3 regions of the Thermoanaerobacterium aotearoense genome follow, and region 3 is predicted to be linked to each of the others. Evidence: riboswitches for the same ligand, from Rfam matches in the RefSeq annotation. Region 3 holds a riboswitch; each other region holds the start of a gene.

Region 1 (12,412 bases), 1.3 Mb from region 3:
TGTCCTTTTTATCTCGGCATCTCTCTCATCCTTTTCATAGTCTAATGCATTATCTTTTTTTTCTTTCGCATCATAGCCGATGTCTCTTATAGCTTTTGCCATCTGTTCTACACTTATTGCGTCTGAATTATATTCTACAGATGCCTCCTCTGTAGCAAAATTAACGTTGGCTTTATATACACCGGGCAATTTATTCAAAGTCTTTTCTATTTTAGTAGCGCATGAAGCACATGACATACCAATCAATACAAGATCTGCTTTGTCCCTTACTACACCATACCCTAAATCTTCAATTTTTTTCGTCATATCATCAATATTAACTTTAGTCGGGTCGTATACAACTGTTGCCTTTTCCACAGCCAAGTTGACATTGGCTTCATCAATTCCTTCTAAATTTTTAAGACCTTTTTCTATGTGAGCGGCACAAGATGCACAAGTCATGCCAGTAATTTTTAAAGTAGCTTTTTCAGGCATATAAATCATCTCCTTAAATTATATTGCCAATGCCTCATCAATAGCTTTTGAAATCATTTCTTTCGGTGGCACACCGGAATTATGTCCATTCACTTTATACACTCTGCATCCATAAAGAGGTTCATCATTCCTTCTCTCTTTTTCGATGTCTTCTCCATTGATATGAATTGACGGTGAACCTAAAAATTTATATCTATATGCGTCTTCTTCAGACTCTATCTTTACTATGTCTATATCATCTTTAATATTTTTTTCTGATAAAACCTCTTTTAACATTTTTAATGCTGGTTCTGAGTTAGGACATCCTTCGAAATATAAAAAGCGAATATGCATTTTCATCCATTCTCCTCTTTTAAACATATTATACCCCTTATGGGTATTGCAATTTTATTATATAATTCCGATATGTTTATGTCAATATTATTTTAACGCTTTTTCACAAGCTTATGTATAACTACATCCTTTATGCAAATAATAATTTTTGATTAAAATCAATTGGAGGTGTTCTTTATGAATGCAGAAAGCGTAGTAAAATGTGGTGTTAACACATGCACATATTGGAAAGATATGAGATGCCATGCACAATCAATCGAAGTAAATCCAAAGACCCCGACAGCAAAGACCAGCGCAGAAACTGAATGTACCACATTCAGGTCAAGATAAAAAATAGTCTATTTTTAGTGTTAAAAGAAAGCGTATATACAACGCTTTCTTTTAACACTTAATTTTATTAAAATTTTCCTACTTATCAGTTTATCACATTAATACACTATACCATCAACATCGGTATTGCTTTTACTAAACGATACAACTATTTTGTTTGGGAGGCAAACAATGATTTTTTACATTTCAATTTTGTTCATTCTAATTATAGAAATGATATAAAATACTATGCTTAACATTAAAGTAGATATTAGCGGTTTTATAATATCTGATGTATTAAATGTACTTGCTAATGCAATAAGCTTATTTGGTATATATACGGATAATTTTTCAATATTCATTAGTGCTGAAGCCGCAAAATTTATAATCAACAATGCGACAGCTGCAACGATTGATTTCTTAAAAAGACTGCTCAAAAATGTAAGCAATATTACTGTATAGATATAAAAAAGTGATATCAATGTTGCAGAAAACATGATTTTACTAAAAGGTATTGTATTATCTTTAAATAAGGTATCTGCATAATAATAGTTAATGGAAAATCCCAAAAATATGAATATTATCAATACAATTGAATAATGCAATATTTTTGATGCGACCATTGCAGCAGGATTCAAGCCCTTTGAATATGGAAAAAGTAATTTATGCGATGATATCTCATCACTTAATATCCCCATCAATGTCAATATTACGATTAGAAAAGATATTTGGCTTAAATCCTTTATATAGTTTTGAATAGCAGTACTAAAGTTTATTTTTATTAATGCACTGATATCACCTGGAATCTTATTCTTAAGCATCAATGGTAACATCTTTAACATGATAGGGTCGAGCATCGCAAAAAGTATTATACCAATGGCAAGAATAAGGTATTTATATTGTCTTATTGACTCAATTATTTCCTTCTTAAAATATGCATTAAATGTTGGCATTTTGCTTCACCATCCTTATAAATATATCTTCTAAACTTGCTTCACGGATTTTATATGAGATTACAGGATTATCAAGTTTTGCGATTTCTCTTATCAGTTTTGTCTTTGCTTCATAAATGTCATTTACATATATACTTACAGTATTTTTATTTATTCTTATGCTATCAATCCACTTTATATCAGCAAATCTATTACTTAAATCACCACATGGATTTTCAAATTCAATGTCATAAATAGGCTGGATATATTTCTTTTTAAGCTCATTCAGATTTTGAGATATGATGATTTCACCTTTATCCAGTATACTTATATAATCACAAACTCTTTCAACATCATTTAAAATATGTGTTGATAAAAACACTGTTTTCCCTCGCTTTTTCAATTCAGCTATTATTTCCAATACTTCAATTCTGCCTTCTGGGTCAAGTGCAGATGTTGGTTCATCGAGAAATATTATCTCTGGATCATTCAACAATGCTGCAGCTATACCAAGTCTCTGCTTCATACCCCTCGAATATTCCCCAATTTTCTTTTTTTTTGCATATTTTAGATTTACACTTTCAAGAATGGTCTCAATACGTTTATCTTTGCTTTTCATATTGCTTAATTCACCTATGAAGTTTAAGTATTCTTCTGAGTTCATATAGTTATAAAACTCGGGATTTTCAGGCAGATAACCGATTTTTTTTAATAGTTTTCTTTTATTTTCACTAAATTTTAGACCATCAATATATATTTCGCCACTATCATATCTGGTAAAACCTGTAAGAATATTCATTGTTGTTGTCTTACCAGCACCATTTTTCCCTAAAAAACCATAAATTGAGCCTCTATCGATTTTGAAAGATATTTGTTTCAAAACTGTGTTATTTCCATAGCTTTTAGTTAAATTATTTACTTCAATCATATAAAAAACATTCCTCTCTAATCAATTTATAACTTCTACATTCATTGTGATCAAATATTCTTCACCTATTTGCATTGGGAATCAGAATAATATGATGGATAGATAGATCGATTGACAAATTGTCTACTCTTTTTCCCTTCCGATGATGAGAAACATAAGTGGTCCTAAAATTTCTCCAAGCACTATAATTATAAGCCAGGCCCATTTCGGCAAAAATCTGACTTTATCCTTTGTAAGACGATATATTGAGAAAATCATAAGACCTAATTGAATAATTATTAATGGAGCAAAAAGTCTTATTATTTCAGATGTACTTAAATTATCATACATAATTTATTCCTCCCTCAATTTTTTTGAGCAATTAGGGCAATATACCCATTCATCTTTAATCTCCCTGCCACAATGCGGACATAATGAAGTCTTTAACATATTGCCGCAGTATGGACAATACTTGTAACTTTTTTTTATCAACGCACCGCATTTCGAACATTTGGAAACTTCATAGCGGGTCACCAAAATATAGATTATTAACGATGATGGCACATTTAAAAGTCCAAACAACCCCCAAAGCCAATAATATTTTTCGCCTCTTTTTTTTGCATCTATAAATATCCATGTCGCCTGTAATACAAGTAATATAATCAATAGAACAAATAATAGATACTTCATTTTAGCCTCTACTCCTCTCTAAATTTTAATAACGGCACAACAGTTAACGGCAAAGATAAATAAATTATAATTTGACAAATGATTATTAACTTAAAATCTTTAAATGCAACTAAAATCAAAAATGCTATAAACGTAATTGAAACAAGCATGAAGATTGCAAGCTCTTTTCTATTTCTTTTTTTATTACGTATTTCATTAGCTTTTTGGATAAATTCAAATGCATTAATTTTTACGTTAGGTTCATTAAAAATATCAAACATATCTGAAATTTTGTTGAGTTTATTAAATGCATCATTATCTATGTTTTTATTATCTGACTCATTATAAAAAGAATCTATAAGCTTAGGGTCTATATCATTATGATATTTCTTCATATCCATTTCCTTCTTTCCATCTCATTCATAATATACTTAATGCAGTAGTGCAACCTTGAACGCACCGTTCCAACTGGACAATTCATTATTTTAGAAATTTCTTCGTATTTATATCCATAATAGTGTTTCAATATAAATACCGCCCTTTTTTCATATGGAAGGTTTAACAATATTTTCATAACTTCCTTATAATGGACCTTGTTTATAATGTCATCTTCTACATTACTTTCAGAAAATATATCTATATCATCTATACATTCAGCTATTTTGTTTTTTCTTAAAAAATCTTTGTAAATATTGATGGCAATCCTTATTAACCAAGAAGAAAATTTAAAATCCGGTGTAAACTTATTAATATTTAATACAGCTTTCAACATAGCCTCCTGTGCTATGTCCTGGGCAAGTGACATATTCCCCGTCATTTTAATGCAATATCCAAGAACAATATTATAATTTTCAGTTATAAGCAGATTTAATGCATATTTATCGCCGTTTTTTGCATCATTTATAAGTTTGCTCTCATCCATCACATGCCCACCTCTCATAAATATAACGCATAAATTTTAAAAAAGTTCACATTTATTTTAACAGATTTATCAGAAAAATAGATTTAGGTATAATATTGCATGAAGGAGTTGATTCAATATGGGAAGCTCAACGAATAGAACTGAAATTATTAAAAGAAGATATGAAAGAATTGCAAAATATTATGATCTGATGGAAAGCCTTATGGAGTCTTCAGGTGGTAAAAGGTGGAGAAATATGCTTTGGTCCGAGGTTTCAGGAAACACTATACTTGAAGCAGGTATTGGCACTGGCAGTAATATTTTATATTATCCTGAAGGTAAAAATATTTATGGTATTGATTTTTCACCTAAAATGGTAGAAATAGCAAAAGATAAAGCCAAAAGATATGGCAAAGATGTCGATATTAGAGTAATGGATATAGAAAGCCTTGAGTTTAATGATAATACATTTGATGCTGTCGTAACAAGCTGTGTGTTTTGTTCTGTGCCGGATCCTATAAAAGGATTAAAAGAACTTAAAAGAGTATTAAAAAATGATGGGAAGCTTTTTATGCTTGAGCACGTAAGAAGCAAAAAACTAATCTTAGGTACACTAATGGATATACTCAATCCTCTTACAGTAAACACATGGGGTGCAAACATAAATAGAGATACTGTAAAAAATTTGAAGATTTCAGGATTTAAAATACTCAAAGAAGAAAACCTGGCTCTTGACATAATGAAACTTATAATTGCAGGCAAATAAAAAAGTCGATATGTGAAATAAAAAAGTTCTATAAAAAGTTTCTCAATCTTCATAAGATCTTTATAATTGCATTGTATAATAAAATCACAATAAAAAACAAGGAGGAATCTTAAATGAGAAAGAAAGTTATAGCTATATTCGCAGGCGTGCTAATAATAGGTGCTATAGCATTTACGCAAATAACTGCATTAAGAGCAAAAGCCGATACAATTAATAACGGCTATGGGTTTAACATGATGGGTTCAAATTTCAACTATAGTGCCATGTACAACTACATGAAAGGACTGACAGCAAAAGATGTGCAAAATATGATGGGTGGAAATATAGATGAAAAAGATGCGCAAAATATGTTAAATGCATGCACAAATGCGCTAAAGAACGAAATCAATGAACAGCAAAAGTAATTTAGGAGCCAAATGGCTCCTTTTTTACACAGTTAATTCATATTTAAAATCATATCTGAAACAATGTAAGAATTCCTAAAGAACATACAAGTACGTATATTATCGCAAGCACGATTTTTTCCCAATTTTTTAATTTATATTTTTCAGGTAATGCCTTCCATCCCAGTGCTATCAAAAAACCAAGGACAATTGGCAAAAGCAACGAATTCATTATTTCAACCGAAATTGTCAATGTTACAAGGGGTACTCCTGATAAAACGATAATGGCGGAAACAATAATGCCTGCAGCATATAATCCATAAAATATTGGAGCTTCTTTCCACGATGAATTAAGGCTTCGCTTAAAATCCATAACTTCACCTAACGACCATGAAGTTGCCAATGAAACAACGACAGCTGCTATCAAGGAAGCACCGATAATACCTGCTGAAAATAAGATTTTGCCACCAACCTGACCTACAAATGGTATAAGTGAATCAGCAATCTGCTGAATATTCGTAAGTGAAACATTTGGATTTATCCGTCCAATAGTAGCAGCCGTTAATACAAGTACAACCGCCATGATTACCTGAGTCACAACTGAGCCGGCAGCAGTGTCAATTCGGCTAAACCTTATGGATTTTTCTGTTAATTTTTTGTCTATCACAGCGCCTTGTTGGTAAAATATCATCCAAGGCATTATTACCGCTCCAACATTTGCTGCTATAAGAAGCCTATAAGATTCATCGTAGAAAGGCTTCTGTCCGATAATCCCATTTATTATTGACGAAGTATCGGGATGTGCAAGTACAACCGCTGGTATAAAGCTTAGTTCAAATAGTCCAATAAATATAGCTATGCGTTCAACAATAGTATAACGTCCAAAGCCTGTTATTAATATTAAGGAGATTGATGCAAGTGATATGCTTATCCACTTCGGTATGCCAAACAATAAGCCAACGCTGGCAATGCCGGAAAATTCTGTGACTAAAGCACCTATAGCAGAAACCACAAGTGTTAAAACTGAGAACCATGCCCAACCTGCACCAAACTTTTCTTTGATCAATTCACCATGCCCTTTACCAGTTGTTATTCCAATACGCGTTGTAAGCTCCTGCACAAAATACAAAATCGGGATAAGTAAAAATTGCAGCCACAACAAACTATAACCCCATCTTGCACCAGATTGCGCCGATGTTATAATAGATCCTGCATCAGTATCTGCTAACATGACAGTAAGCCCAGGACCTATTGTTGCAAGTAGTAATAAAATAGCAGATTTTTTCTTTTTTGATCCTTCAAATTCATGAGATAGTGTAAGTTCGTTTTCGTTTAAAGACATTTAAGCACCCCTTATACATAAGTTTTTTATGAATTCAATAAAGCAATAAGAAATGTAAACTTATTTTTACAATTCTTTGATTTTGAAATTCATTATCAATTAGATTATACAATATATTTCCCTATATTGCAATAATAAATAGAACCCTTTTAGAGTTCTATTTATTTATTCATATCCTTTATATCAAATTTTAAGTCATTTAGCATGTCTCTTTGCTTTAATGATTTTAATTCAAGGATTTTAAGGTTTAACTCATTTTTAAGTTCATCTATGTCAGAAATATCTTTTTCAAGATCTTGTTTTCTCTTTTCAAGAGTCGATATTCTACTCTCAATTTCTATTTTTTCTTTAATATAATCTTTTGTTGAAGCCTCGTCTACAGAAATCATCGTTTCTGCAGCTTTCTCTAATCTTTCAGATCTTCTTTTCAAATTCTCAATCTCTGATAATAAATCATTTTTTATCTTCTCTGATTCTTCTTTGGCCTTATCAATTCGATTCAACTTATCATAATATTTGTTTAATTCTGGATCTATATCTTTGTATTCACGGCTTAATTTCTTTTGGCTATTAATCTCAATTCTCATTAAATCGTCCATCGTTAGATTGCCAATAGCAGCTTCTTTCCTCAATCTTTGGTAGTATTCAGTATCTATTTTACCCTCTGCGTACAATCTATCTATTACAGCTATCATTTCATCGTATTTGTCGTATTCGTAATGTCTTTCATGGTAGAATCCTCTATTTCCACAGCATCCAAAATCATCAATTAAGTCAAAGAACCTATAAAAACCTCTTCCGCCGCATCCCACTATAGCTCACTCCTTAATTGCTTGATTCTTTGCAGCTACTCTCTTTTTAAGTTCTTCAAATTCTTCTTCAGCTCTTTTTTGCTTTTCAATTTCTTTTAATTCTTTTTCTACATTATCTTCATCATCTAATATGTTATCAAGCATGCCTGCATCAACCATATAATCAATGGCTTGTGATTTTGCATATTTTTCTTTAATTTTTTCTTCTGCATTTCTTATTCTTTCACCTAAATCACTTGTATCATTTGCAATACCTGTCAGCGTTTCTTTTATCATTACCTGTGCATCCGATACTTTTTTCATAGTGATAAGTTCTTCTTTTTTGCTCTGTAATTTTATTAAATTGTCTTCCATTTGTTCCTTACTTTTTTCTATATTCTTAAGCTGCTCCTCTATGCTTTTTATCTGTGATTCAAGGTTTGTCTTTTTTTCTATTAAATCATTTTTATTTTGTATTGACGCTTTTGCTAAATCCTCTCTACCGCTTTCTAAAGCTAATTCAGCATTTTTGCCGTATTCTGATATTTTAATATTGATGCCGCTTAATTCATTTTCTAATTTTTTCTTTAATGTTGCCACATCTATCATAGATTTTTTTATTTTAGATAAATTTTCTCTCATCTCTACTAATGAGTAATTTAAAGTGTCTTCAGGATCCTCCATCTTTTCTACTATGTCATTTGCTTTAGCTCTAAAAATATTAGATATGCGTTTTACTAAACTCATAATTAATCTCTCCTTTACAATTTTATATTTTAATATTACCTTAAAAATGTGAAGATCTTGTGAAAAATATCTATTTTGCTAAAAAATATCAAGAGCCCTCTTCTATTGTGAAGAAAGCTCTATAATATTTATTCTGCTGCTTTTTTAAGTGCTTGGTCAAGGTCATACAATATGTCGTCGATGTCTTCTATGCCTATCGAAAGTCTTATTTGGTCAGGAGTTACACCTGCTAATGCCAATTCTTCCTCACTTAATTGGGAATGTGTCGTGCTTGCTGGATGAATTACCAAAGACTTTGCGTCACCAACATTAGCCAGCAATGAGAATAATTCAAGGCTGTTTATGAATTTGATTCCAGCATTTATTCCACCTTTTATTCCAAATGTCAATATCGCTCCAGCACCTTTCGGCAAGTATTTCTTTGCAAGTTCATGGTATTTGTTTTCTTTAAGCCCGGGATAGTTTACCCACGTCACATTTGGATTTTTTGCCAAGAATTCTGCTACTTTTTGTGCATTTTCTACATGCCTTTGGACTCTTAATGACAAAGTTTCCAATCCTTGTAAAAACAAAAATGCATTGAACGGGCTTAATGATGCACCAGTATCTCTTAAAAGCTGTACCCTTAACTTTGTAATATATGCGGCCGGTCCAAATGATTCAACGTATTTAAGTCCATGGTAGCTGGAATCTGGTTCTACAAATTCAGGGAATCTTCCGCTTCCTGCCCAATCAAATTTTCCTGAATCTACTATTACTCCGCCTATTGACGTCCCGTGGCCTCCTATAAATTTTGTAGCTGAATGTACTACTATATCTGCTCCGTATTCAAACGGACGGAAGAGATATGGCGTTGCAAATGTATTGTCTACGATAAGTGGTATTTTATTCTCATGGGCTATTTTCGCTATAGCCTCGAAATCAGGTATATTTATCCCGGGATTTCCTATTGTCTCTATATACAATGCCTTTGTTCTGTCTGTTATTGCACTTCTAAAATTTTCTGGATCATCTGGATCTACAAACGTCGTTTTAATGCCAAGTTTAGGCAGTGTCAAAGCAAATAGATTGTATGTTCCACCGTATAATGTGCTGGCAGATACTATTTCATCGCCTGCACCTGCTATATTTAAAATAGCGTATGTTATAGCAGCAGAGCCAGAAGCTGTCGCAACAGCACCAACACCGCCTTCTAAGGCTGCTATTCTCTTTTCAAATACATCATTAGTTGGATTCATAATTCGTGTGTAAATATTACCTGGTTCTTTAAGGCTAAATAAAGAAGCGGCATGTTCAGTATCTTTAAATATATACGACGATGTTTGATAAATTGGCACTGCCACTGCACCTGTAGTTGGATCTGGTTCTTGCCCCGCATGTACCTGCAATGTGTCAAATTTTAACTTTCTTTCTTCACTCATCTAAATCTCTCCTCTATTTTAATTTAATTTTAAAAAATTGAAATGCTCTTTCTTTACAATTCACCCCTCTTCACTTTTTTAGAATATTAAAAAGCCCTCTTCGATGTAGAAGAGGGCTAAATTTACGCCGCTCCTCTCATCTCTCAGGTTTCCCTGCAGGATTTGGCACCAAACGCATAATATATGCCGGTTGCCGGGTTTCATCGGGCCAGTCCCTCCACCACTCTTGATAAGAGGTTTCATATTCTATTTTATTTTTATTTATATTAACACTTTAAATCATTAATGTCAATATGTTTTCTTGGAATTTTATTTTAAAACCATTTTTAATTCATCAAAATCATACGTATTTATCACATCTTTCGCTTCAAGCCAGCCTTTACGAGCAATGCCTATACCATATTTTACATCATCAAGCCCTTCTATCCTATGTGCATCTGGACAGATTGCAAATTTTACACCTTTTTCTTTTGCATATTTTATGTATCTCCAATCAATATCCAGTCTATAAGGGCTCGAATTTATTTCAATTATTTTGCCATATTCAGCAGCACTATCTATAACTTTATACACATCGATGTCATAACCATCTCTTGCAAGGAGGAGTCTCCCTGTCATGTGTCCAATGATTTTTGTGTATCTATTTTTTATAGCTTTTATTATTCTCTCTGTCATGTCGTCTTTGTTCATTTTAAAGTTGGAATGAACAGATGCGATGACAAAGTCAAATCTTCTCAATATATCTTCGTCATAATCAAGAGAGCCATCTCTTAATATATCAGATTCTATGCCTTTTAATATCTTTATATCACTGTATTTGCTATTCAATTCATCTATTTCATCCAATTGCCTTAAAACATCTTCTTCTTTAAGTCCATTCGCATAAAATGCAGATTTACTGTGATCTGTGATACCAATGATTTTATAACCGCGATCTCTTGCCGCATTCACCATCTCAAAAAGTGTATTTGCACCATCGCTGTATATCGTATGTACATGAAAAACCCCTTTGATGTCTTTTTCCTCTATTAATACTGGAAGTAGCCCTTTTTCCGCTGCTTCAATTTCACCCATATTTTCACGAAGTTCTGGAGGAATATACGATAAATTGAGACTATTAAATATCTCTTCTTCATCACGGCATTTAATAGGCAGTTCATCTTTAAATAGACCATATTCGTTCATCTTTATTCCCATTTGCTTTGCCCTATGCCTCATAGCTGTATTATGCTCTTTGCTGCCTGTAAAATGGTGCAATGCATATGGAAATTCTTCATCTTTGACAACCCTTAAGTCTACATTTATGCCAGATCTCAATGTTATGCTGGTCTTAGTTTCACCCTTAGCTACAATATCCCTTATACCTTCATATTTTGTAAATACATCCATAAGCTTCTCAGGGCTTTCTGTGGTAGCAAGAACATCTATGTCCTTAACTATCTCTTTTCTTCGCCTTAAACTTCCAGCAATCTCGCATCTTATTGTCAATCCACTATCAACAAGGTATTGTTTTAATGATGTAGCCTCTATATATGCATCCATAAATAGATGCTTACCACTAAACTGTTTTATAAATTGTATGCCTTCCAAGATTTTTTTCTGCGTCTTTTCACCAAATCCCGGCAATTCTACAAGTCTATTTTCAATACAGGCATATTCCAGCTCACCAACCGTCTTTATATCAAGTTTGTCATACAATGTTTTTATCTTTTTAGGTCCAAGACCTGGTATTTTTAACATCTCAATGAGGCCCTCAGGTATTGATGCTTTAAGATTTTCGTAGTATTCAAGTCTACCTGTAGTAACAAGCTCAGTAAGCTTTTTATTAATCGCATCACCTATACCCTTTACATCTTTTAATCTATCTTCTTTTATTAATTTTTCAATATCGTCATCAAGGACTTCTATTGTACGAGCAGCATTATAATACGCTCTCGACTTAAAAGGATTTTCACCCTTTAATTCTAATAAAAGCCCTATTTCATTAAGTATATTGACAACGGTTTTCTTATCCACACTCATCACATCTCTATATTTTAATATCACCCAACCTAAATAATTGCCGATGTATTCTTAATATATTATATCATTTTAACTGTAAAACAAAAATAATAAAGTATGGTTCATGTGTAAACCATACTTTGATTTATAGTTTGTTTACTTTTCTATCCTAAAGATAGTTATAAAAATTACAGCTAATATTGAGCATACTCCATCATTTACAACCTTGACATTGTCTTGCATTATTGGCAAAATCAGAAAGCCCAAAAGTTCTCATTTAGATTTTTGAGTTTTGCTGTAAAAGTCAGGGTATTATACCATTTTATTCCTCTATGTTAAAGTATTTTGTTCAATCTTGGTACAATGATGTGGAAAGGTATCTTTCCCCTGTATCAGGAAGCAATACGACTATCGTCTTGCCTTTGTTTTCTGGCCT
Region 2 (8,597 bases), 1.3 Mb from region 3:
ATTATCGCTTTTTTCATGTCATCTATAGTAACTTTTTTAGGATCGTATGTTACGGTGACATTGGCCTTATCTAAGTCTACTGTCGCTTTTGACACTCCATCAAGGCCTTTTAATGCTTTTTCTACAGTCATTTTGCAATGATTGCACGACATACCTCTTACATCGATCGTCACAGTTTCACCTTTTGGACCAAATAAACTCATGTTTAAACTCTCCTTTCTATACTCATAAGGGGTATTACCTATACATAGTTTAATTTAACTGAACATGAAAGTCAATTATTTTATGATATCATCTCATTCTACTTTGATTTTCGTCTTAGAGTTCATTATACGCAGTGAATACATTGGAACCTTTACCTTAAAATTCTTATATGTATTATCACCCATCATTATATCTACAAAGTATGATAGCACATTAGGAAAATGCCTTACAGATTTCTCTATGAAGTCCATATTATTGTATGTGAATTGCGCTAATCTGTATGCCCAACCGATATCTGGCACAATTTCTCTATTGAGTCTAAGAGTGTATTCATTCAATCCACATTCTCCATCGAAATGCTTTTTTATAACGTCAAAAGAGATGTCTGCAGTAAGCAAAGCATTGTATATCCCTTCACCTGTAAATGGATCGGCAAGCCTTGTAGCATCTCCAATTAGTATTACTTTATCATCATTAAATACCCCATCGCTTCCATCAGGAAACGACAATTGATGACCGTAAATTTTACAGTCTTTTATATTTTCGTCCACATTTCCCTCTATCATTTTAGACAGTATTTCCTTTATATTTGAAATTTTATTTAAAAAAGTCCCGACACCAATAGACAATCTATCACCTTTAGGAAATACCCATCCATATCCATATTTTATCGCATTAAAATCCACCACAACTTTTCCTTTTAATCCATCTATTAAGCTATTATCGACATATACTTCACCTTCAAGCGCTATACCTTTTTTACCGTTTATTAATCTTGTTTTATAAGCCACGTTGCTGTTTATCCCATCTGCACCTACTAAAATCTTCGTTTCATATTCGCCTTTGTCTGTCATCACAACAAGACTTTTTCCATTATCATAAAAGTCATAAAATGTTTCCCCATCATGTATTTCACACCCGTAATAAGCTGCCATATCGATCAAATATTTGTCAAATTTAACCCTGTCTACCTGATATATTATAGGTTCATCGGTTTGTAAAACAGTCTGTTTGCCGTTTGGAAATTTAAAGACAATTTCATTGGTAATATCTTCTACATATTGGCTTATATCAATATCTAATAACTTATAACACCTTTTCGTTATTCCGCCACCGCAGGCTTTGTACCTTGGAAAAACATGCTTTTCTATCAACAATGCCTTATATCCTTCTTTAGACAGCTTTCTTCCTAATGTGGATCCTGCAGGTCCTCCACCTATTATTATTGCATCATACATTTTTTTCACCTCTAAGTTCAATTATAATTGCAAAATATGCTAAATAAAAGCTGCAAATTGGATTATTTTAATCTATTTATAATTAAACAGTTGTTGATACAAGGAACGATGGAAAATACCTTTCACGTTATTGACATCATCAATTAATGAATATATAATTATTTTAACAATTTAAAATCGTAAATCAAAACTCATCAAGAGCGGTGGAGGGACTGGCCCTATGAAACCCGGCAACCGTCATGTTTTATGAAAATGGTGCTAATTCCTGCAAAGCGTATAGCTTTGGGAGATGAGTAGATGTGAGTATCTACGCCTCATCTCTGAGGCGTTTTATTTTTACATTGAAGGAGGTTTGCAAATGCCCATCAATATACCAAATGGCCTACCTGCCATCGATATTTTAGCTAAAGAAAATATATTCGTAATGGCTGAAGAAAGGGCTATTCATCAAGATATACGCCCCCTTAAAATCGCCATCTTAAACTTGATGCCTACAAAAAGTGTGACAGAAACACAGCTATTAAGGTTACTTAGCAATAATCCACTGCAAATTGATCTAAAATTTCTCTATGCGGCATCACATAAATCTAAGAACACCGCGCCAGAGTATTTAGAAGCTTTTTATAAAACGTTTGATGATGTAAAATACGAAAAATTTGATGGCCTCATAATAACCGGAGCACCTGTAGAAACTTTAGACTTTTCAGATGTAGATTATTGGCATGAGCTTAAAGAAATAATGGAATGGAGCAAACACAATGTATTTTCAACATTCCACATTTGCTGGGGTGCTCAAGCTGGTCTTTATTATCACTACGGCGTACCAAAATACCCGCTGAAAGAGAAGATGTTTGGCGTGTTTTTGCATAAGGTTTCCAAGAAAAATGTCGATTTATTAAGAGGTTTTGACGATGAATTTTATGCGCCCCATTCAAGGTACACAGAAGTCAGAAAAGAAGATATAGAGCTTGTAGATGACCTTGAAATACTTTCTGAATCTGACGAAGCAGGCGTATACATAGTATCATCAAAATCTGGAAGACAGATATTTGTGACAGGCCACTCTGAATACGACCCTTTGACGTTAAAATCAGAATACGAAAGGGATTTAAAAAAAGGCATACCCATAAAAATACCAAAACATTATTTCCCGGGAGATGACCCCAATAATGAGCCAATTGTGAAATGGAGAAGCCATGCAAATCTATTATTTTCTAATTGGTTAAACTACTATGTATATCAAAAAACTCCATACGATGTAAATTCAATTGAATAAGCGCAATTTAAGCAGGTATAAAGCTAAATTTTATATCCTGCATTTTTTATATCATTTTTGCAAAATTATTCATTGACTTTTTCACTTTCCTGTGCTAATTTAATTATGCTATTTCAAAAATTTATAGAAAGGAATTGTACTATATGGACAAAACACAAAAGCTTAAAAAAGACATTGGCCTATTTATCGCTACAGCGCTTGTGACAGGCAACATGATGGGTTCCGGCATATTCATGCTTCCTGCTACACTTGCATCTAAATCAGGCCCAGGCGCAACAATACTGGCATGGCTTGTTACAGGCATTGGATCAATATTGTTGGCATTGTCATTTGCAAATTTAGGTTCAAGGATTCCAAAAGCTGGTGGCCCGTACGAATACTCAAAATTAGCTTTTGGAGACTTTATAGGTTTTATCAATGCGTGGCTATACTGGAATGGTTCTTGGATCGGAAACGCTGCCGTTGTCATTGCAGTTGCCAGTTATTCAAGCGCTTTATTCCCGATTTTATCGCAAAATCATTTAGCTGCTTTTCTGTACACCAGTGGAATCTTATGGATTTTATAATAGGTGTAAAAAAGGCTGGATCAACTCAAACAACAATAACTGTTTTTGAAGTATGTCTTTTTTTGTTCTTCATAATCGTATCAGCAGTGCATTTCAAGTCAAGCAATGTAATGCCATTATTCCCTGCAGGAAAAGGCATGAATACTTTATCTGCAGCAGCCACTTCAACGCTGTGGGCATTTGTAGGACTTGAAACTGCGTCAATAACTGCTGAAGAAATCAAAAACCCTGAAAGAAACGTAAAATTAAGCACAATATTGGGGATATTAATAGCAGTAGTAATGTACCTTGCCATAAACCTCTCGGCAATGGGTGCAATGCCGCAAAGCCAGCTTGCAAAAAGTGCTTCTCCTATAGCTGACATCCTTAAACAGTTTTTAGGAAAAAACATTGCAAATGTCATAATAGTAGGCTCTGTAGTAAGTGTGCTCGGCACAACTGTCGGATGGCTTTTATCTACAGCTCGTGTGGCTTATGCGGCAGGTAAAGACGGCCTATTTCCAGAAATCTTTTCAAAAGTACATCCTAAATACAAGACTCCTCACGTGTCATTGATTATAGGATCGGTACTTGTAAATTTGCTATTGCTGATGAACTATACAAAATCTCTTGTTTCTGCGTTTAATTTCATAATATTGCTGGCAACTCTATCTTTCCTGCCCGTATACGCTTTTACAGCCGCATCTGAAATGATGCTTCTTATAAAAAGAGACAAAAATGTCAGCGTATTAGGCTTTATAAAAAATTCCATTGTTCCGCTTTTAGGATTTGCATACGCTATGTGGACAATATACGGATCTGGAGCCGAGACTGTCATGTACGGATTCATAATGCTTATGTGCGGCATACCATTCTATATATACATGAAGTACAAAAATAGCACAAAACTAAGCGAGATTCGAAAAGTCTTAGAATAATTATAAAATATAGGCTGCAAAATGCAGCCTTTTTTACATAGCTTTAATTTTCTTCTTTTACTGCGTTTGCTATAAGTGAAGCAAAATACTTAGCACCACTGGGCTCTAAGTGAACCGCATCGGGTGAAAAGAATGAATCGTGTCCATAACTGGCTTTATACCAGTCGACTAAAGTAGTATGTGGATATTCTGAAGACACTTTTGACAATGTCTCATTTACGATGCTTTCCCAGGGCCGTGGGACGCGAACATTTACCAATATTACGTGTTTTACGGGCTCTGCACTCTTTAAAAGCGACAAAAGCTGGTCTTCAGTGAAAGGCCCATTTGTTCCCAACTCAACTATCAAAGTATCTATTTTTCCCTTTGCTTTAAGGCTTTTCACGACATCTTTTGCCTGATACATTTGCCTGCCTACTTTGCCATCGATGGTGATTCCCGGCAGCATCTCCTCCAAATAAGGCTTCGTATCTATCAATATTGAGTCACCTATTATGGTTATGCCCTTTCCATCCTGTACAGGGCTGATTGTGGAATTACCGCTACTTGAGGCCGCTGAGCTGGGATTCCCTCCTTTATACGGATAGTATTTAATATCCCTTCTATTATCTGGCAGATTATCATTGTATCCCTGTAAATCACTGCTATTACTATTACCGCTTTCTACATAAGATGGTGAATCTGAAGCAGCATTTGCCGCACCTGAATTTAATGAAACTGATGCGCTGGCAGGTATGATTCCACTCATGCCCGCAATAAAAATACCCATTAAGCATACGGATAATGAAACTAAAGCAGATGTTTTAAGTGTAGGTAGTATTTTACCTTTTTCAAATCTCAATGATTTTAAGTCGTTTATGATTTTTTTAAGTGCCCCGTGCCTTATTGGATCCTCCACGTATTTCCATGACAAGGCAGAAATAACGATGATCATAAATACCTGCAATAGCGCCCGAATAGGGTCTAAGCCTTTCGTATCTACAGTTGGCGTCGTCAAAATAAGCACTGGAAAGTACCAAAGGTACACTCCATACGACCTTGCCCCCAACCATCTTAATGGACCGCATCCTAATATTTTTCCTAACAAGCTTTTAGGATGTGCTGACACAGCCACCACTACAGCAGTTATTATAGATAGCAAGTACATGCCGCCTTTATATACAAAAGAATCGTATTGATTGACGTACATAAGCATAGCAAAAACCGAAGCTATTGCCAAAAAGCCAATCGCATCATAAATCAATACTTTTCTTTTAGCCTCAGTGTGAGAAAATTTGTTGCTGGGCAGAATCAGTGCTAAAGCTGAACCTAAAAGAAGCCCAAAAGCGCGAGTATCGGTGCCATAATACACACGGCTGGGATCCATTCCTGGAATGTACATCATACCCATTGCTAAGGCAGAAAGCGCAGAAAGCAGCAAAGTGATAATAAAAATGTGCTTTTTCTTCTTTATATACTTAAATGCCGCAATCAAAGCTAATGGCCAAATAAGGTAAAACTGTCCTTCAACAGCCAGTGACCATAGATTGCCAAACGTTGATTGTGGCCCAAATTTAGCAAAGTAAGATACCTTGTGGAATATAAGCCACCAATTGTTGACATAAAGCAAACTTGTTATAGCATCACCTTTAATAGATGAAAGCCTTGAAGCGTCGAAAAGCGTAACATAAGAGACGACTACAATTATCATGATAAAGAGGGCTGGAAACAGCCTCAACATCCTGCGCTTCCAAAAATTTTTTAAATCAACTTTATTGTTTTTCTCCCATTCTGATGCAATTATATTTGTTATCAAGTATCCTGACAACACAAAAAATATGCTGACGCCAAAAAAACCACCTTGCAAAAAAGTCAGATTAAGATGATACCCAATGACAGCAAGTACAGCTAAAGCCCGTAGCCCGTCAAGTCCTGCCATGTATCTTGCGTTTTCGTTTAAAGGCTTTGGCACTGAAATCCCCTCCTAAGATCCCTCACAATAAAAAGCAATTTGCAACAAAATTCTTCATCATTCATCTAAAACAGCCATTTTTCTATGAATCCATTATATATTATCAATATTACAACAGCATTACAACTGATAAACAAAATATAAATATCTTATAAATATTTATTAATAAAAAGAGCCCTTTATACGTTAAAGAGCTCTTTAAAACTTTTTATTTTATTCTTCCAGCAGTTCTTTGACTATATTTATGCCATTAAGCTTCATGTGGTATAGAAACATAGTATGTGTTAAGTCGCCATCGTGTGGAACTATTTTCAGCCTTTCCGCCGTCTTCACACTTATATCATAAGTCTCAACACAATTTTCAGGCACAATCACATTGGCACTTAAATTATTGGCATTTGCAATCATCTTTATAGAAATCGCCGTCTGATATACACACAAATCAGTGCAATTACCTACGATGATAAATGTAGATTTGCCTCCTTTTATCATATCAAATATCTTTCTCAAAAACTCATTCCCATCGCCATCTTCTCCGCCGAAAAAAACATTTAGCGAATTTTTCTCGTACACATTCGGCTTGTCCTTGACTACTTCTAAAAGCTCCTCTACAATACGGCTTTCATCAGTTCCTTTGACACAATGTTCTGGATAATTCGCAAATTCTGCAGCGCCTTTGACATGTGCATCATTTACAAACATCACATTCTTTATGCCCATTCTGTATGAAGCTTTAATGAGGCTCTTTATATGTTCTATAATCCCTCCTATTCGAGGACTTGACAAAGCTCCATTTTTGCAAAAACCATTTATCATGTCAACGACTATAATCGACACATTGTCAGCACTTCCGGCATCTTTTATGACGGTGCTTAACTTCATGTCATCTAAGTTGCTATAAAAATCAAACAAATAATTCAAAAAAGGTCTTGTATTGTACAAAAAGCTATCAAAATTCATTTTCATGGCCTCCTTTCATCTTATATTTATTGTATACCATTTAATCTATGCAGTAAAATGTCTCACGGGAAGACCCCACAAGTTTGCCATCTTGATTGTATGCATCACATACTGCAACAGCAGTCGTCTTGCCCATGTGGATGATCTTCCCTATTGCCTTGATCCTGTCTTTGTCTTTTAATGGCTTTATATAGTTTATGTTCATCTCGAGAGTCACCATGTTTTTCCCCATCGTCTTTGCAGCAATTCCCATAGCTGTATCCATGAGAGAAAAAAGTACACCGCCGTGAGCAATCCCAAAGATATTTAGATGTTTCTCGGAAATCGTCATTTCCATCGTCACTTTACCACTGCCAAGCTCAGCAATCTCCATGCCGATTAGATTGTGAAACTGAGCTTTTTGGTTCAACTCGATTATTTCTTTGAATAATTCTTCATTTATACCGAGATTTTTAGCTTCCAAGTATACATCATCCTTTCAAGCCGTTTTACATAATTATATCATTTTTTATCAAAAATCTTAATCTATCTAAAGCCCTGTCTTTAAGTTTAACAACACTTTGGTAACCTACTCCTAATTCTTTCGATATTTCAACAAGCGTTTTTCTCTCGAAAAAGTAAAGCATTATTATGTTTTTCTGCTTTGCAGTAAGTCTATTCAAGGCTTATTTTAAATCCTTTTTCATGATATCATCAAAAAATTTTTCTTCCGGCGTAAGTCCATCGCTTTCAATCAAATCGATGATCTCATCTTCATCATCATCTGCCTTTGCATTCAAAGAAAGAAATGGCTTTTTCTTTCTATAGACATTTAAAAAGTAAAATTTAAGCTGCATACTGCCATATGCTATAAATTCTTTGCCTTTTTTCTCATCAAACTGATGAATAGCAGTAATGAGCACTTCTCTTCCATCCTGAATCATATCATCAAAACTGTCGTATGGAAACTTCTTTGCTAATTTTATCAAAAGAGGATTGAATTTTTTTAAAATCTCATAGACAGAATCTTTATCACCACTTTTAGCCTTAAAGCACAGTTCATTATAGCTTATCATCTACTACACACCCCACATAAAGTGAGGACCGGTCCCTTTCAGTGCAGCACTGTGCTTTAATTATATTAAACGAACAAATGTTTTTGTAATTGCGAGTTATAAAAAGTCAATGGAGAAAATTTATAATAATCAGTTATTTATGGCATTACTTACTGGCAAAACAAAGATTTCCCTTTAGGACTTTATGGAATTTCCAAAAATAAAAGAGACACATATGTTAAATCAAAAAACACATGCGCCTCTATGTAGATCTTCTCTTTTAAATTTTAATAATATCTTCTTGCACCAATATAGTACGTCCTAAACCAACCGCTGAAATCTGCGATAGCAGCCTTACCAAGTGAATCGCTCATGTGTATCAAGCGATTACCTCCTATGTATATGCCTTCATGTGTAGGACCACCGCCTGATGTAGAGAAAAACAATATAT
Region 3 (12,412 bases):
GCGGCTATAGCACCGTTGCCATTTGCCATGTCTTCCACATCCATTCTGTCTTTAAAACCCGATGGATTAAAGATAGTGGATATTGATGTATTATTGTCGCTTAAGTCCACATCTAACACATTGATATTGATGAAACCATCTGTTGTGAAATATGTAATGTTTTTTTCTGTAACTCCTCTACTTAATATTTGCTGGCTTTCATTTGAAGTTATTACGGTGTAGGCATCTGCAGCAATACCATTCATAAAAATCGATGAAAAAATAATTATTGAAGATAGACACATGCTTATAACTTTTCGGTATTTCAAAAAAATCCCTCCTATGTATTTTCAAATGTTTTTATGAAAATTTATCATCAGCAGCATATAACCATATTGTACCTTTTGTATATTACAGTCGTGTTACAATTTCATAAAATAAAAATAAAAACTAATATTATTATTGCCTAAATTGCGTATAATGATTATAAAAGATAAATGGAGTATAAGCGAAAAACATCGAAAAAATGCCAAATTAACTGATATAAACCGGCTAAAATGAGGAATAATAAATCTTGTGAAATTAATAGATTTAAACTATAATCAAATATGTCGCGAGACGCCGGGGTGTAGCGCAGTTGGTAGCGCACGTGCTTTGGGAGCATGGGGTCGGGGGTTCGAGTCCCTCCACCCCGACCATGATTGGTCGTATAGCTCAGCTGGGAGAGCACCTGCCTTACAAGCAGGGGGTCATAGGTTCGAGCCCTATTGCGACCACCATTTCTATTTGTGAATATTTTTTACGCATTAAAATAAAATAATCATGGAGGGATACCCAAGTGGCTAAAGGGGGCAGACTGTAAATCTGTTGGCTGGTGCCTTCGATGGTTCGAATCCATCTCCCTCCACCATGAATAGAAGGCTAAGTGGCCTTTTTTTTATTTTCTCTTCAAAATTTTCTATCCACGATAATTTTCAAAAACATCGATAAAAAAATTTCCAAATCCTATTGACTTAAAAAATAAATGATGTATAATAATACTTGTGAAGGGAAAATAGTTATTAATAGAAATAAAATATTAATAGCTTATCCGATGTGATAATTGACTAAGAATAGATGAGAGGTGGGTACATATGTCGTTGGTAGGTAAAAAAGCTCCTGACTTTAAGTTAGATAGCACAAAAGGTCAAATATCTTTAAGTGATTATAAAGGAAAATGGGTAGTGCTTTTCTTTTATCCACTGGATTTTTCATCAGTATGTTCAACTGAGATACCGGAGTTTAATAGGATGAAGCCGGAGTTTGACAAACTTAATGCTGAACTATTAGGCATCAACACAGATAGTGTTTATTCACATAAGGCGTGGATAGATAGCCTTGGTGGCGTTGATTTTCCGCTTTTATCTGATTACAACAAGGAAGTCACAAAGCAGTATGGCATTCTCATCGAAGATGCCGGCATAGCATTAAGAGCCGCATTTATCATTAACCCCGAAGGAATTGTTGATTATGAAGTTGTACATGAGCCAGTAATCGGCAGAAATGTCGATGAAATATTGAGAGTGCTTAATGCACTTCAAACAGGTCATGCTTGCCCTGTTGGTTGGAAACCAGGGGACAAAGTATTAGATTAAAAAAGGAGGAGATTTTGAAATGAGAGAAATGACGACAAAAAATCTAAGCGATGCTTACGCAGGTGAAAGCCAGGCTCACATGAGGTATCAAATTTTTGCTGATGTGGCTGAAAAGGAGGGTAAGCCAAACATAGCAAAGCTTTTTAGAGCCATATCTTATGCCGAATTAGTCCATGCCACAAATCACTACAAGACACTGGGAGAGGTAAAAGACACAGTATCAAACCTTGACAAGGCTATAGCAGGTGAGACATTTGAAGTAGAAGAAATGTATCCTGCGTATAAAGCCGTAGCAGATTTGCAGGAAGAAAAATCTGCAGATAAAAGCTTCAATTATGCTCTTGAAGCTGAAAAACTACATGCAAAGATGTATACAGATGCAAAAGCTGCTGCACTTAAAAATGAAGACATAGCTATTTCTAAAGTGTACATTTGCCCTGTTTGCGGATATACGGCAATTGATACGGCTCCAGAAAAATGCCCGGTTTGTGGTGCTCCAAGAGATAAGTTTGTTGTTTTCTAAAAGGCATAAAACCCCTTCATTATCATATATCAACTTTAAAGTGCTTGATTGCCATCAAGCACTTTTTTAATTTTCAATTGACTTATTAGTTGCACTGTGATATTATATTTAAAGTTAAATAAGCGAAACTCTTATCAAGAGAGGTGGAGGGAAGAGCCCTATGAAGCCCGGCAACCTGTCTTACGACAAGGTGCTAATTCTCGCAGAAGTTTACTTCTGAAAGATGAGGGTGGATGTGCCTCTTCTTTTGGAGAGGTTTTATTTTGTTTTAGGTCTTTTATGTGATTTAAAAAAGGAGGATACAGATGAAAAAGTATTTTACTTCAGAATCAGTTACTGAAGGACATCCAGATAAAATTTGCGATCAGATATCTGATGCTATTGTAGATGAGATCTTAAAAAATGATCCTTATGCGAGGATAGCCTGCGAGACTGCCGTTACAACAGGTATGGTATTGGTGATGGGGGAAATATCTACAAAATGCTACGTCGACATACCAAAAATCGCAAGAAAGGTCATAGAGGAGATAGGGTATACTCGAGCAAAGTACGGTTTTGATGCTGATACATGTTCTGTGCTTACTTCAATAGATGAACAGTCTCCAGATATAGCATTGGGAGTTGATAAGGCACTGGAAGTAAAAAAAGGCATTTCCCACGATGAGCTTGAAGAACAAGGCGCTGGAGACCAAGGGATGATGTTTGGATACGCATGCACAGAGACGCCTGAGCTTATGCCTCTTCCAATATCATTAGCACACAGGCTTGCCCGCAGATTAGCGGAAGTAAGGAAAAATGGCACTTTAGATTATCTAAGGCCTGATGGCAAGACACAAGTGACGATTGAGTACGTTGACGATGTGCCAAAGAGAGTTGACTCAATCGTTGTGTCGACACAGCATTCACCAGATGTGGATCATGATAAGATTGAAAATGACGTAAAAGAGTATGTAATAAAACCCATTGTTCCACCAGAGCTTATTGATGATGACACGAAGATATATGTAAATCCGACAGGGCGATTTGTAGTCGGTGGACCACAAGGAGATAGCGGCCTTACGGGAAGAAAGATAATAGTAGACACTTATGGTGGATATGCAAGGCACGGCGGTGGCGCTTTTTCTGGCAAAGATCCATCTAAAGTAGACAGGTCTGCTGCGTACGCTGCAAGGTATGTAGCTAAAAACATCGTGGCTGCTGGACTTGCTGAAAAGTGTGAAGTTCAATTGGCATATGCAATAGGCGTAGCTACACCGTTAGAAGTCAATGTAGATACATTTGGCACTGGAAAAATACCTGACGAAGAAATATCTGAAATAGTTAAAAAAGTATTTGATTTAAGACCTGCTGCTATCATAAGAGATCTTGATCTAAGAAGGCCTATTTATAGACAAGTTGCAGCATATGGACATTTTGGCCGCACAGACCTCGATCTTACATGGGAGAGAACTGATAGAGCTGAAATACTGAAAAAACTTGCTTTCAATAAACAATAATTTTAAAGCCCGGAGTATCCTCCGGGCTTTGCGGCTTGTATATTTATATTTATAGCCGCGGTTTTTATAAAAATTGTACGCTCCGCTACTTTTATTATAGCATAAATTAAATGGCGATTCCATTGTTTTTAGTTTCTTTTTCAAAAATTTGGCTGTTTGTTTTAACCACATTTTCTAATGCGGAAACAAGCATTTGGTTGTACTTTGCATCACACTCTCTTAAATCACGTATTGCCTCAATGGTGCTTTTAGCTTTTCTGTATTGCCTATCGTTTGTCATCGCATCAAAGGAATCGCATACTGCCACGATCTGAGAGCCAAATGGAATGATTTTTAGTCCATAAGGATAGCCAGTTCCATCTAATCTTTCGTGATGATATAGCACAATAGGCGTTAAATATGCAAGCGGTGTTAAAGCCTCTAACATATCTGCGCCGTATTTGGGATGCAATTTCATGGTGTCGTATTCCAATTCTGTAAGTTTGTCTGGTTTTGCAAGAATATTAATTGGAATCATCACTTTGCCTATGTCGTGCAGCAATGCGCCCTTATATATCGTTATTTTTTCCTTCATATTGAGTCGCATCATGTTTGCTACATTGTATGACAATTTTGCGACTCTGATGCTGTGCTTGTACGTTTCGTAATGGTAGTTTCTTAGCGATATCAAAAGATGCGACATCAATTTTTCTTCGTTATAATTCATCTTCATTTTTCCCCTTTTTTCGACAATTAATATTATATTATAAATTTTTATAACAGTCAATAATTTCATCTGATGTAATAAAATTCAAAAAAAAAAAAAAAAAAAAAAAAAAAAAAAAAAAAAAAAATTCGGAAAATTGATTAACTTCATATCCATATATTGACTTTGAAGTTGTTATTTTATATAATAAGTACAAACATTAGTTCGTAAAGGAGTAATGGAGATGAAGGACTTTGATATACCTGATGTGTACCTTGCCATCTTGCCTTCTTATATTGATGAGTACGGAGATGGGACGGAATTGATAGACTTAAATGGCAATGTATCGCGAATAAAATGCAGTGTCAAAAGTTGCCTGAAAAAGACTTTGAAAAAGTATGCTGTAGATTTAAGCGCCATAAAAGAAAAGTACGCAAAAAGCCTTGGCATAAAGAATACTTTTCCAATTCCTTTAGCTTCTAACTTTACGCTTGTTCAATTAAAAGTTAGAATTCCAAAGGTAGCAAAGGATGTATCTTACGGATATGTGTGCTATGAGAAGATAAATAAGATCGACGAATATTCTGCGTATTGCGTTGTAAACATTGATGACAGCAAGATAAAAGTTTATCAAAAGAAGATTACAATCGAAAAGCATTTGAGGGATGCTGCCATGATGAAGACTTTTTTTGCTAATTTAAGTCCATTAAATTTTGAAAGCGACAGGTCTGTGTACAACCTTCCAGCGACGAAAGCGGATATAGCTCTTTTGTATGAAGAAATCGTAAAGATAAAGTATAAAATCGAACAGAAAGATGATACGCACTTCAAATATCCATAAAAATAATATACAATTGTAAATAGAAAATAAAAAAGTAGGGATAAGAATGGTTGAAATAATAGGTACTGTTGAGGAAATAATTTTTAAAAACGAACAAAGTGGGTATGCTGTATTAGAACTTAATTCAAAGAAGGATACTATTACAGTAGTAGGATATATGCCTTATGTTGGAATAGGTGAAACGCTTAAAGTTGAAGGCGAGTGGATGGTGCATCCTGACTACGGGGAACAGGTGAAGGTTTCAAAGTACGAGACAATAGCGCCGTCAACATTGTATGGCATGGAAAGATTTTTGTCGTCTGGGCTCATAAGAGGTATAGGACCTGTCATGGCAAAAAAAATCGTCTCAAAATTCGGCGTGGATTCTATAAATGTCATAGAATCTCATCCGGAAAAGTTATTGGATATACCTGGGATAGGCGAAGAAAGGGTAAAGATGATATCAGAATCTTATGAGCAGCAGAAGACATTGAGAGATGTGATGGTTTTTTTACAAGGCTATGGCATTTCTACTACCAATGCGATAAAAATATACAGGCAGTACGGTGATGATTCTATAGATCTTATAAAGCAAAATCCGTACAGACTATCGGATGAAATTTTCGGAATTGGCTTTAGAACGGCTGATAAGATAGCTCGAGCAATGGGTGTTGATACGCATTCTGGATACAGGATTTCATCTGGCACAAAGTACGTGTTGATGCAGTACGCATCAAATGGCCATACGTATGTGCCGCTGGAACTTTTGCTTAAAGAAACCGCGAGACTTCTTGATGTATCAGAAGAAGAAGTTTATGATTCGCTGGTTCTTTTGGTACAAAGCGAAAAAGTGAAATTTGAGACATTTGAGGATGGCTCACATGGTGTATATTACATACCGTATTTTGTGGCTGAAAACAACACTGCAGATAAGATTTTAAACATGACGCTGACAGATGTAAAGCCTGAGGATATCGACATTGAAAATGAAATATGGAAGATAGAGTCAGATATGGGAATTCATCTTGCAGATAATCAGCGCGTCGCAGTTTTAGAATCTGTTAAAAACTCAATTCTCGTCATAACAGGTGGTCCTGGAACAGGAAAGACTACGATAATAAACTTCATAATAAGGCTTTTTAAAAAATTCAAGAAATCAGTAGCATTAGCTGCACCAACGGGGCGAGCTGCAAAGAGGATGACTGAAGCTACAGGATTTGAAGCAAAGACGATACACCGCCTTTTGGAGTATTCATACACAGAAGAAGAAGGACGAGGTTTTGGCAAGGATGACAAGAATCCATTGACTGAAGATGTCATAATAGTGGACGAGGCTTCGATGATAGACATATTGCTTATGAATGCTCTCCTTAAAGCTATCCCATTAAGCTCAAGGCTTATACTTGTAGGTGATGTTGATCAACTTCCATCCGTTGGAGCTGGCAACGTGCTTAGAGATATAATAGATAGCGGCTTAGTAAAAGTAATAAGGCTTAATAAGATATACAGGCAGGGAAAAGAAAGCTTAATAGTGGTAAATGCCCATAAGATAAACAATGGAGAGTATCCTGTTTTAAATGATAAAGAAAATGATTTTTTCTTCATCAATGCTTCGTCGCAAGATGAAATTTTAAATACTATATTAGACTTATGCAAAAGGCGGTTGCCTGAAGCGTATGGATTCAACCCTTTTACGGATATCCAGGTTTTAAGCCCTATGAGAAAAGGTTTGATAGGCATGATAAATTTAAACAATGAACTGCAAAAGTGCTTAAATCCATCAAAAAATGGGTTGGATGAAAGACAGATGAAAGATTTTACTTTCAGAGTGGGAGATAAAGTGATGCAAATAAAAAACAACTACAAGATGAAGTGGACAAAAGGTGATGAAAAAGGTGAAGGCGTCTTTAATGGCGATATGGGTATCATAGAGTCTATCGATAATGATTCACAGGAGCTTACCGTATTATTTGATGATGACAAAAGGGTTGTTTACGATTTTGCAGATGTAGATGAGTTAAGCCTTTCGTATTGTGTGACTGTTCACAAAAGCCAAGGAAGTGAATTTCCGGCTGTCATAATGCCTATGAGCTTTGGACCGCCTATGCTTCTCACCAGAAACCTTTTGTACACTGCTGTAACGAGGGCTAAAAAACTTGTGGTAATAGTGGGCCAAGAAAAATACTTAAAAAACATGATAGATAATAATCTTATATCAAAGAGGTATTCAGGGCTCTTGCCTAAACTTAGGAAAGTCCTTAAATTCATGGTGGAAGAAAGTTGATTAATTTCACGAATGTTAAATAAATTTTAAGATATGCCGATATAAAGATTAAATAGATGGACGGAAGGATGTACTATGATATTTCTCGATCTGCTATTTCCACCAAAGACAAATTGCATACTGTGCGGAAAGGTGATAAGAGAAGGAAAGATATGCCTTGACTGTGAAAGCAATTTGCCATTTATTGTGGGCAATAAATGTGTTATCTGTGGAAAGCCTATCATAGATGGCGACAAATGTCCTGACTGCATGGAGACAAACCATGTTTTTACTCGCAGCATAAGTCCTTTTGAATATGACGATACGATAAAATCGCTGATTGCCAGATTCAAATACTACAAAGAAAGAAGTTTATCTGAATTTTTTGCAGAATACATGTATAAGTATATTAAAGAAGATGGTGTAGAATTTGATACGATAGTGCCTGTTCCGCTTCACAGGACAAAGCTGGATGAGCGAGGCTACAATCAATCGGAGCTTTTGGCGCGGGAGCTCTCTTATAGATTCGATGTAATCATGTCAAAACCTTTAAGGCGTATAAAAAACACTAAATCTCAAACTGGACTTAAAAGAGAAGATCGGATGAAAAACTTAAAAGGTGCATTTAAAGTAGTCTATGCTGATCTTGTCAAAGATAAGACCGTACTTTTGGTGGATGATGTTTTAACAACAGGTTCGACTCTTGATGAATGTGCAAAAGCTTTAAGAGAAAGCGGTGCGAAAGATGTTTTTGCAGCTACAATAGCAACAGGAAGGAATGTGTGAGGTTCTATGAATATAAGAAATTGTAAAAGGTGTGGAAAGCTTTATAACTATACTGGGTTTGACTTGTGCCCAGAGTGTTTTAATAAGGATGAAGAAGACTTCATAAAAATCAGAGATTACATTGACAGAAATCCGCAGGCAACAGTTTTAGAGGTGTCCAAAGCTACAGATGTTGAAGTAAAAAGAATATTAGACTTTTTAAAAGAAGGCAGACTCATATTGGGTTCTAAAAACACTAATATTTCATTGACTTGTGAAAGATGCGGTAAAAAGATATTGTCAGGCAGATACTGCGAATCGTGCTCAAGAGAACTTGAAAGCTCTTTAAGAAGTGCGTTGGATATTGATAAAAGAGATGAAAACTTTGAAAAACTTTATTTGAGAGATGATAAAAAAGACATTAAAAGAAAATATTAAGTGAAATTGAATTTAACCGATATAATATTGGGAAGGTGGGAATAGAATGAAAATATACAATAATATTAATGTTAACAATATTTATGACATGTATAAGTCTGCAAATGCTAATGCTTTAAAAAGCAAGGCAAATAAAATCGACAAAGTGGAAATATCAGATAATGCTTCCAAGATCAGCAAAAGTTTTGCAGAATATGATAAATTAAGGGAAGAAAAGGTGCAGGATATAAAGGCTAAAGTTGATAGTGGCAATTATAACATAAAATGTGATGATATCGCTGAGTCCATAATCAAAGGAGCTATTTTCGATAAAAAAGTTTAAAGGTGGTATAATTATGCCAAATCCGAATATAGATGAGCTTATTTCTATATTGAATGGGGAAATGCTTTTGTACAAAGATTTATACGACATAGCTAATAAAAAGACCGATGTGATAGTACGGGGAGAAATACAGGAACTGGACAGCATGACAAAAGTGGAGGGCAGTATAATAGGTAAGCTTATGGCCTTGGAAGATGAAAGAGAAAAATTTTTAAACGACAATTTTGACAGTCAAGTGACAATAAGTCAGCTTTGCAGCATACTGCCTGAAAGTGATGCAGAAAAACTAAAAATGGTTCAAGAAGAATTTAATAATCTTTTAAAAGCACTTAGCAATAGAAATGACTTGAATAAATCGCTTCTCAAACAGTCCATCGAATTCGTAAACTATTCGATTGGCGTCATATCAAACAATTTGTTAGAGGACAATGGCATATATGGTGAAAGCGGCGTATCAAAAAGTATAAATAGAATCATCGATAAAAAGGCGTAATAAATAATTATAGCTATGAAAGGAATGAAAGACAGTGTCTACGTTTCAAGGATTGGAGATAGCAAAAACAGGTCTCTTTGCAAGCCAACAGGCGCTAAATTTGACGGGACACAACATCTCAAATGCAAATACGCCTGGGTACACGAGGCAAGTAATAGATCTGTCTGCGATAGCGCCTCCTACGACTTACGGCATGGCTGACCAATGGGGCAAAGCCATAGGAGGTGGTGTCAATGTTGACGGCTATCGTCAGATAAGGGACCAATTTTTAGATCAGCAGTACAGGAGAGAAAATACAACACTTGGTGAATGGGAAACTAAATCAGATACATTGTCTGCTATAGAGGGCATCTTAAACGAGCCTTCTAATACAGGAATCACAACCGTATTAGACAATTTTTTTAATTCGCTTCAAGATTTGTCGAAAAACCCGGAAAGCCTTGAAGTGAGAGCAGAAGTTAGAGAAAATGGTGTATCGTTGGCAGATACCATTAATACTATTTATCAACACCTTGACGACCAAGAAAATCAGATAAATAGCACCATTCAAAGTCGAGTGCAGCAAATCAATTCATATGCAGATCAAATATCAAAACTAAATAATGAGATCTACAGATTTGAGCTTACAGGTCAGACAGCCAATGATTTGAGAGATCAGAGGAATTTACTTGTTGACCAGCTTTCGGAGATAGTCAATATAAATACTTATGAAGATTCAAATGGGAATTTCAGAGTAGATATAAGCGGACAAGCATTAGTAGATGGAAACAATGCTTACACAATGAGTGTAGACAATACAGGGACAATAAAATGGGATCTTGCTGGAACGCCTGTGAATCCGACGGGTGGCATATTAAAAGGACTTCTCGACATGAGAGATGGCGATGGTACAAATGGTGTAAAAGGGATACCTTACTATAAACAGCAATTGAATCAGTTTGCGTACAACCTTGCTACGGTTTTTAATGCGCAGCATGCTGCAGGATATGGACTCGATGGAAGCACCGGCATCAATTTCTTCAACATAACAGATGCGACGTATAATCCGACTGTTGAATATGCTAAAAATATACAAGTTTCATCAGACATACTTGCAGATGATGGGCTTCAAAAGATCGCCGCAGCGGCATCAGCAAGTTCGCTGCCTGGAGACAATACAAATGTCTTAAATCTCATAGCGCTTAGAGATACGAAGATCAGCGGTTTAAATAATGGAACATTTGATGATTTTATAAGCTCGTTGATTTCCAACCTTGGTGTTGATGCACAAGAGGCAAATCAGATGCAGACAAATCAAAGTACTATGGTGAAACAAGTTGATTACAACAGGCAATCTGTATCTGGCGTATCTCTGGATGAAGAGATGACGAATATGCTTAAATATCAAAAGTCTTATGAAGCATCGGCAAGGATGATAACCGTCATGGATGAGCTTTTAGATACGCTTATAAATAAAATGGGAGTAACGTAAAAGGCAGGTGTAGACAATGCGAGTAACGAATAACATGCTTGTGATGGATTTTATGAATGATTACAACAAAAATCTTGAAAGGCTTCAGAAAGATCAAAATATGCTGTCAACTGGCGAAAAAGTAAGCAAGCCATCAGACGATCCTGTTGCGGTAGCCAGTATTTTAAGGATAAAGACAGAAATTGCGAGAAATAATGCATATACGAAGAATACAGACGATGCAAAGTCATGGCTTAGCCTTACCGATACGGCATTAGGGCAAATAGGAGATATGCTGCAAAATGCCAGAGATTTAGCAGTGCAGGGTTCTAATGGTACTCTAACTCAAAGCGATATGCAAAACTTAGCAGCACAGGTAGATCAGTTAAAACAGCAGATTATACAAGTAGGCAATACCCAGTACAATGGCAGGTACATATTTGCTGGATACAAGACTGATACAAAGCCTTTTAGCGATACAAGCAATGGATATGCTGGCGATGATGGCGCTATAAAGTTTGAGATAGGTGCAGGTGGCAATACAATTCAGGTAAATGTGACAGGCGATAAGGTGTTTGATGTATCCTCTGGTACATCGCAGCTTCTTACTGTGATGGACAACTTATCAAATGCATTGAAATCAGGAAATAACCAAGCTGTCAGCAATATAATAGGAGATATAGACAATCAAATTCAAAATATCTTATCAATAAGGGCTGATGCAGGCGCAAAGGCAAATAGGGTAGATCTCACCGCAAATAGATTAAGCAGTGATAATTACAACTTTACGTCGCTACTTTCCAAAAATCAAGATGCAGACATAGCACAGGTTATCACTAATCTAAAGATGGATGATAATGTGTACAGGGCATCATTAGCTGCAGGTGCCATGATCATACAGCCATCATTAGTAGATTTTCTGAAGTAAGAGGATGGTAACATGGATATCGCCATTCAACAAACGTTCGGCAGGATAGGCATTGACACTACTCCTGCCGCGATTAATATACACAATCAGAATGCAGATCTTAATGTAAACAATTTGTTGCCTAGTATAGAGATATACAAAAAGTTACCACAGGTTCACATAGATCAATATCAGTGCTTTTACGAGTCTGGGCTTAAGAGCGTATTTGATCTTATACATGATGAGGCAGAAAGAAGTTACCAGATAGGTCTTGAAGCGATAGGGAAAATTGCTGAAGATGGAGATGCGTTAGCATCAATAGAGAACCATCAGAATGTCATACCAGAGTTGGCGTCTCAGGCAGGTGTTGAGAATATAGACTTTAATGTAGACCTTATGCCTAAGTCAAGGCCTAAGATATGGTTTGATGGTTATCTCAATATAAATTGGCAGGATGGTAAGGCATATATAGATGTCACACCTAAAAAACCGGAGATAGATGCAACAAGGGCAAATGTAAATATATACATGCTGCAGTACCCATCTATAAAAATCGACTACATAGGTCAGAATGTGGATGCAATAGTTTGAATTTGAAAGAGAGGCATGAGCGATGGATATAATGACAAGAAATTTT

The links. Region 3 has a riboswitch for S-adenosylmethionine ahead of metK (methionine adenosyltransferase). Riboswitches for the same ligand answer to the same signal wherever they lie in the genome.
Region 1: linked by a shared signal. The riboswitch ahead of GSH73_RS09720 (homocysteine synthase) and the one ahead of metK (methionine adenosyltransferase) in region 3 are both predicted to bind S-adenosylmethionine.
Region 2: linked by a shared signal. The riboswitch ahead of metA (homoserine O-acetyltransferase MetA) and the one ahead of metK (methionine adenosyltransferase) in region 3 are both predicted to bind S-adenosylmethionine.

Annotation. Positions count from the first base shown of each region.
Region 1 covers NZ_CP047602.1:1,927,246-1,939,657, forward strand. Annotated here, with positions in the region: gene GSH73_RS09645 (heavy metal translocating P-type ATPase) at 1-474, opposite strand, end outside; gene GSH73_RS09650 (DF family (seleno)protein) at 493-813, opposite strand; gene GSH73_RS09655 (DUF1540 domain-containing protein) at 985-1,137, shown strand; gene GSH73_RS09665 (ABC transporter permease) at 1,317-2,069, opposite strand; gene GSH73_RS09670 (ABC transporter ATP-binding protein) at 2,056-2,976, opposite strand; gene GSH73_RS09675 (PLD nuclease N-terminal domain-containing protein) at 3,100-3,306, opposite strand; gene GSH73_RS09680 (zinc ribbon domain-containing protein) at 3,310-3,645, opposite strand; gene GSH73_RS09685 (DUF5345 family protein) at 3,654-4,019, opposite strand; gene sigY (RNA polymerase sigma factor SigY) at 4,016-4,546, opposite strand; gene GSH73_RS09695 (class I SAM-dependent methyltransferase) at 4,665-5,291, shown strand; gene GSH73_RS09700 (hypothetical protein) at 5,405-5,695, shown strand; gene GSH73_RS09705 (Nramp family divalent metal transporter) at 5,745-7,016, opposite strand; gene GSH73_RS09710 (coiled-coil domain-containing protein) at 7,178-7,828, opposite strand; gene GSH73_RS09715 (PspA/IM30 family protein) at 7,835-8,554, opposite strand; gene GSH73_RS09720 (homocysteine synthase) at 8,683-9,975, opposite strand; SAM riboswitch class I at 10,109-10,211, opposite strand; gene polX (DNA polymerase/3'-5' exonuclease PolX) at 10,285-11,991, opposite strand; gene cysK (cysteine synthase A) at 12,326-12,412, opposite strand, start outside.
Region 2 covers NZ_CP047602.1:1,940,685-1,949,281, forward strand. Annotated here, with positions in the region: gene copZ (copper chaperone CopZ) at 1-203, opposite strand, end outside; gene GSH73_RS09740 (geranylgeranyl reductase family protein) at 297-1,442, opposite strand; SAM riboswitch class I at 1,631-1,738, shown strand; gene metA (homoserine O-acetyltransferase MetA) at 1,801-2,718, shown strand; gene GSH73_RS13865 (amino acid permease) at 2,862-3,284, shown strand; gene GSH73_RS09750 (APC family permease) at 3,272-4,201, shown strand; gene GSH73_RS09755 (acyltransferase family protein) at 4,245-6,152, opposite strand; gene GSH73_RS09760 (cysteine hydrolase family protein) at 6,366-7,112, opposite strand; gene GSH73_RS09765 (PaaI family thioesterase) at 7,153-7,575, opposite strand; gene GSH73_RS13590 (sigma factor-like helix-turn-helix DNA-binding protein) at 7,601-7,774, opposite strand; gene GSH73_RS09770 (helix-turn-helix domain-containing protein) at 7,778-8,167, opposite strand; gene GSH73_RS09775 (C40 family peptidase) at 8,434-8,597, opposite strand, start outside.
Region 3 covers NZ_CP047602.1:579,891-592,302, forward strand. Annotated here, with positions in the region: gene GSH73_RS02720 (phosphodiester glycosidase family protein) at 1-308, opposite strand, end outside; tRNA gene GSH73_RS02725 (tRNA-Pro) at 602-677, shown strand; tRNA gene GSH73_RS02730 (tRNA-Val) at 683-758, shown strand; tRNA gene GSH73_RS02735 (tRNA-Tyr) at 804-889, shown strand; gene GSH73_RS02740 (peroxiredoxin) at 1,113-1,613, shown strand; gene GSH73_RS02745 (rubrerythrin family protein) at 1,633-2,136, shown strand; SAM riboswitch class I at 2,265-2,366, shown strand; gene metK (methionine adenosyltransferase) at 2,442-3,632, shown strand; gene GSH73_RS02755 (HD-GYP domain-containing protein) at 3,739-4,338, opposite strand; gene GSH73_RS02760 (hypothetical protein) at 4,562-5,158, shown strand; gene recD2 (SF1B family DNA helicase RecD2) at 5,205-7,421, shown strand; gene GSH73_RS02770 (ComF family protein) at 7,497-8,186, shown strand; gene GSH73_RS02775 (TIGR03826 family flagellar region protein) at 8,193-8,603, shown strand; gene GSH73_RS02780 (flagellar biosynthesis anti-sigma factor FlgM) at 8,650-8,925, shown strand; gene GSH73_RS02785 (flagellar protein FlgN) at 8,939-9,418, shown strand; gene flgK (flagellar hook-associated protein FlgK) at 9,453-10,889, shown strand; gene flgL (flagellar hook-associated protein FlgL) at 10,906-11,796, shown strand; gene GSH73_RS02800 (DUF6470 family protein) at 11,809-12,366, shown strand; gene fliW (flagellar assembly protein FliW) at 12,389-12,412, shown strand, end outside.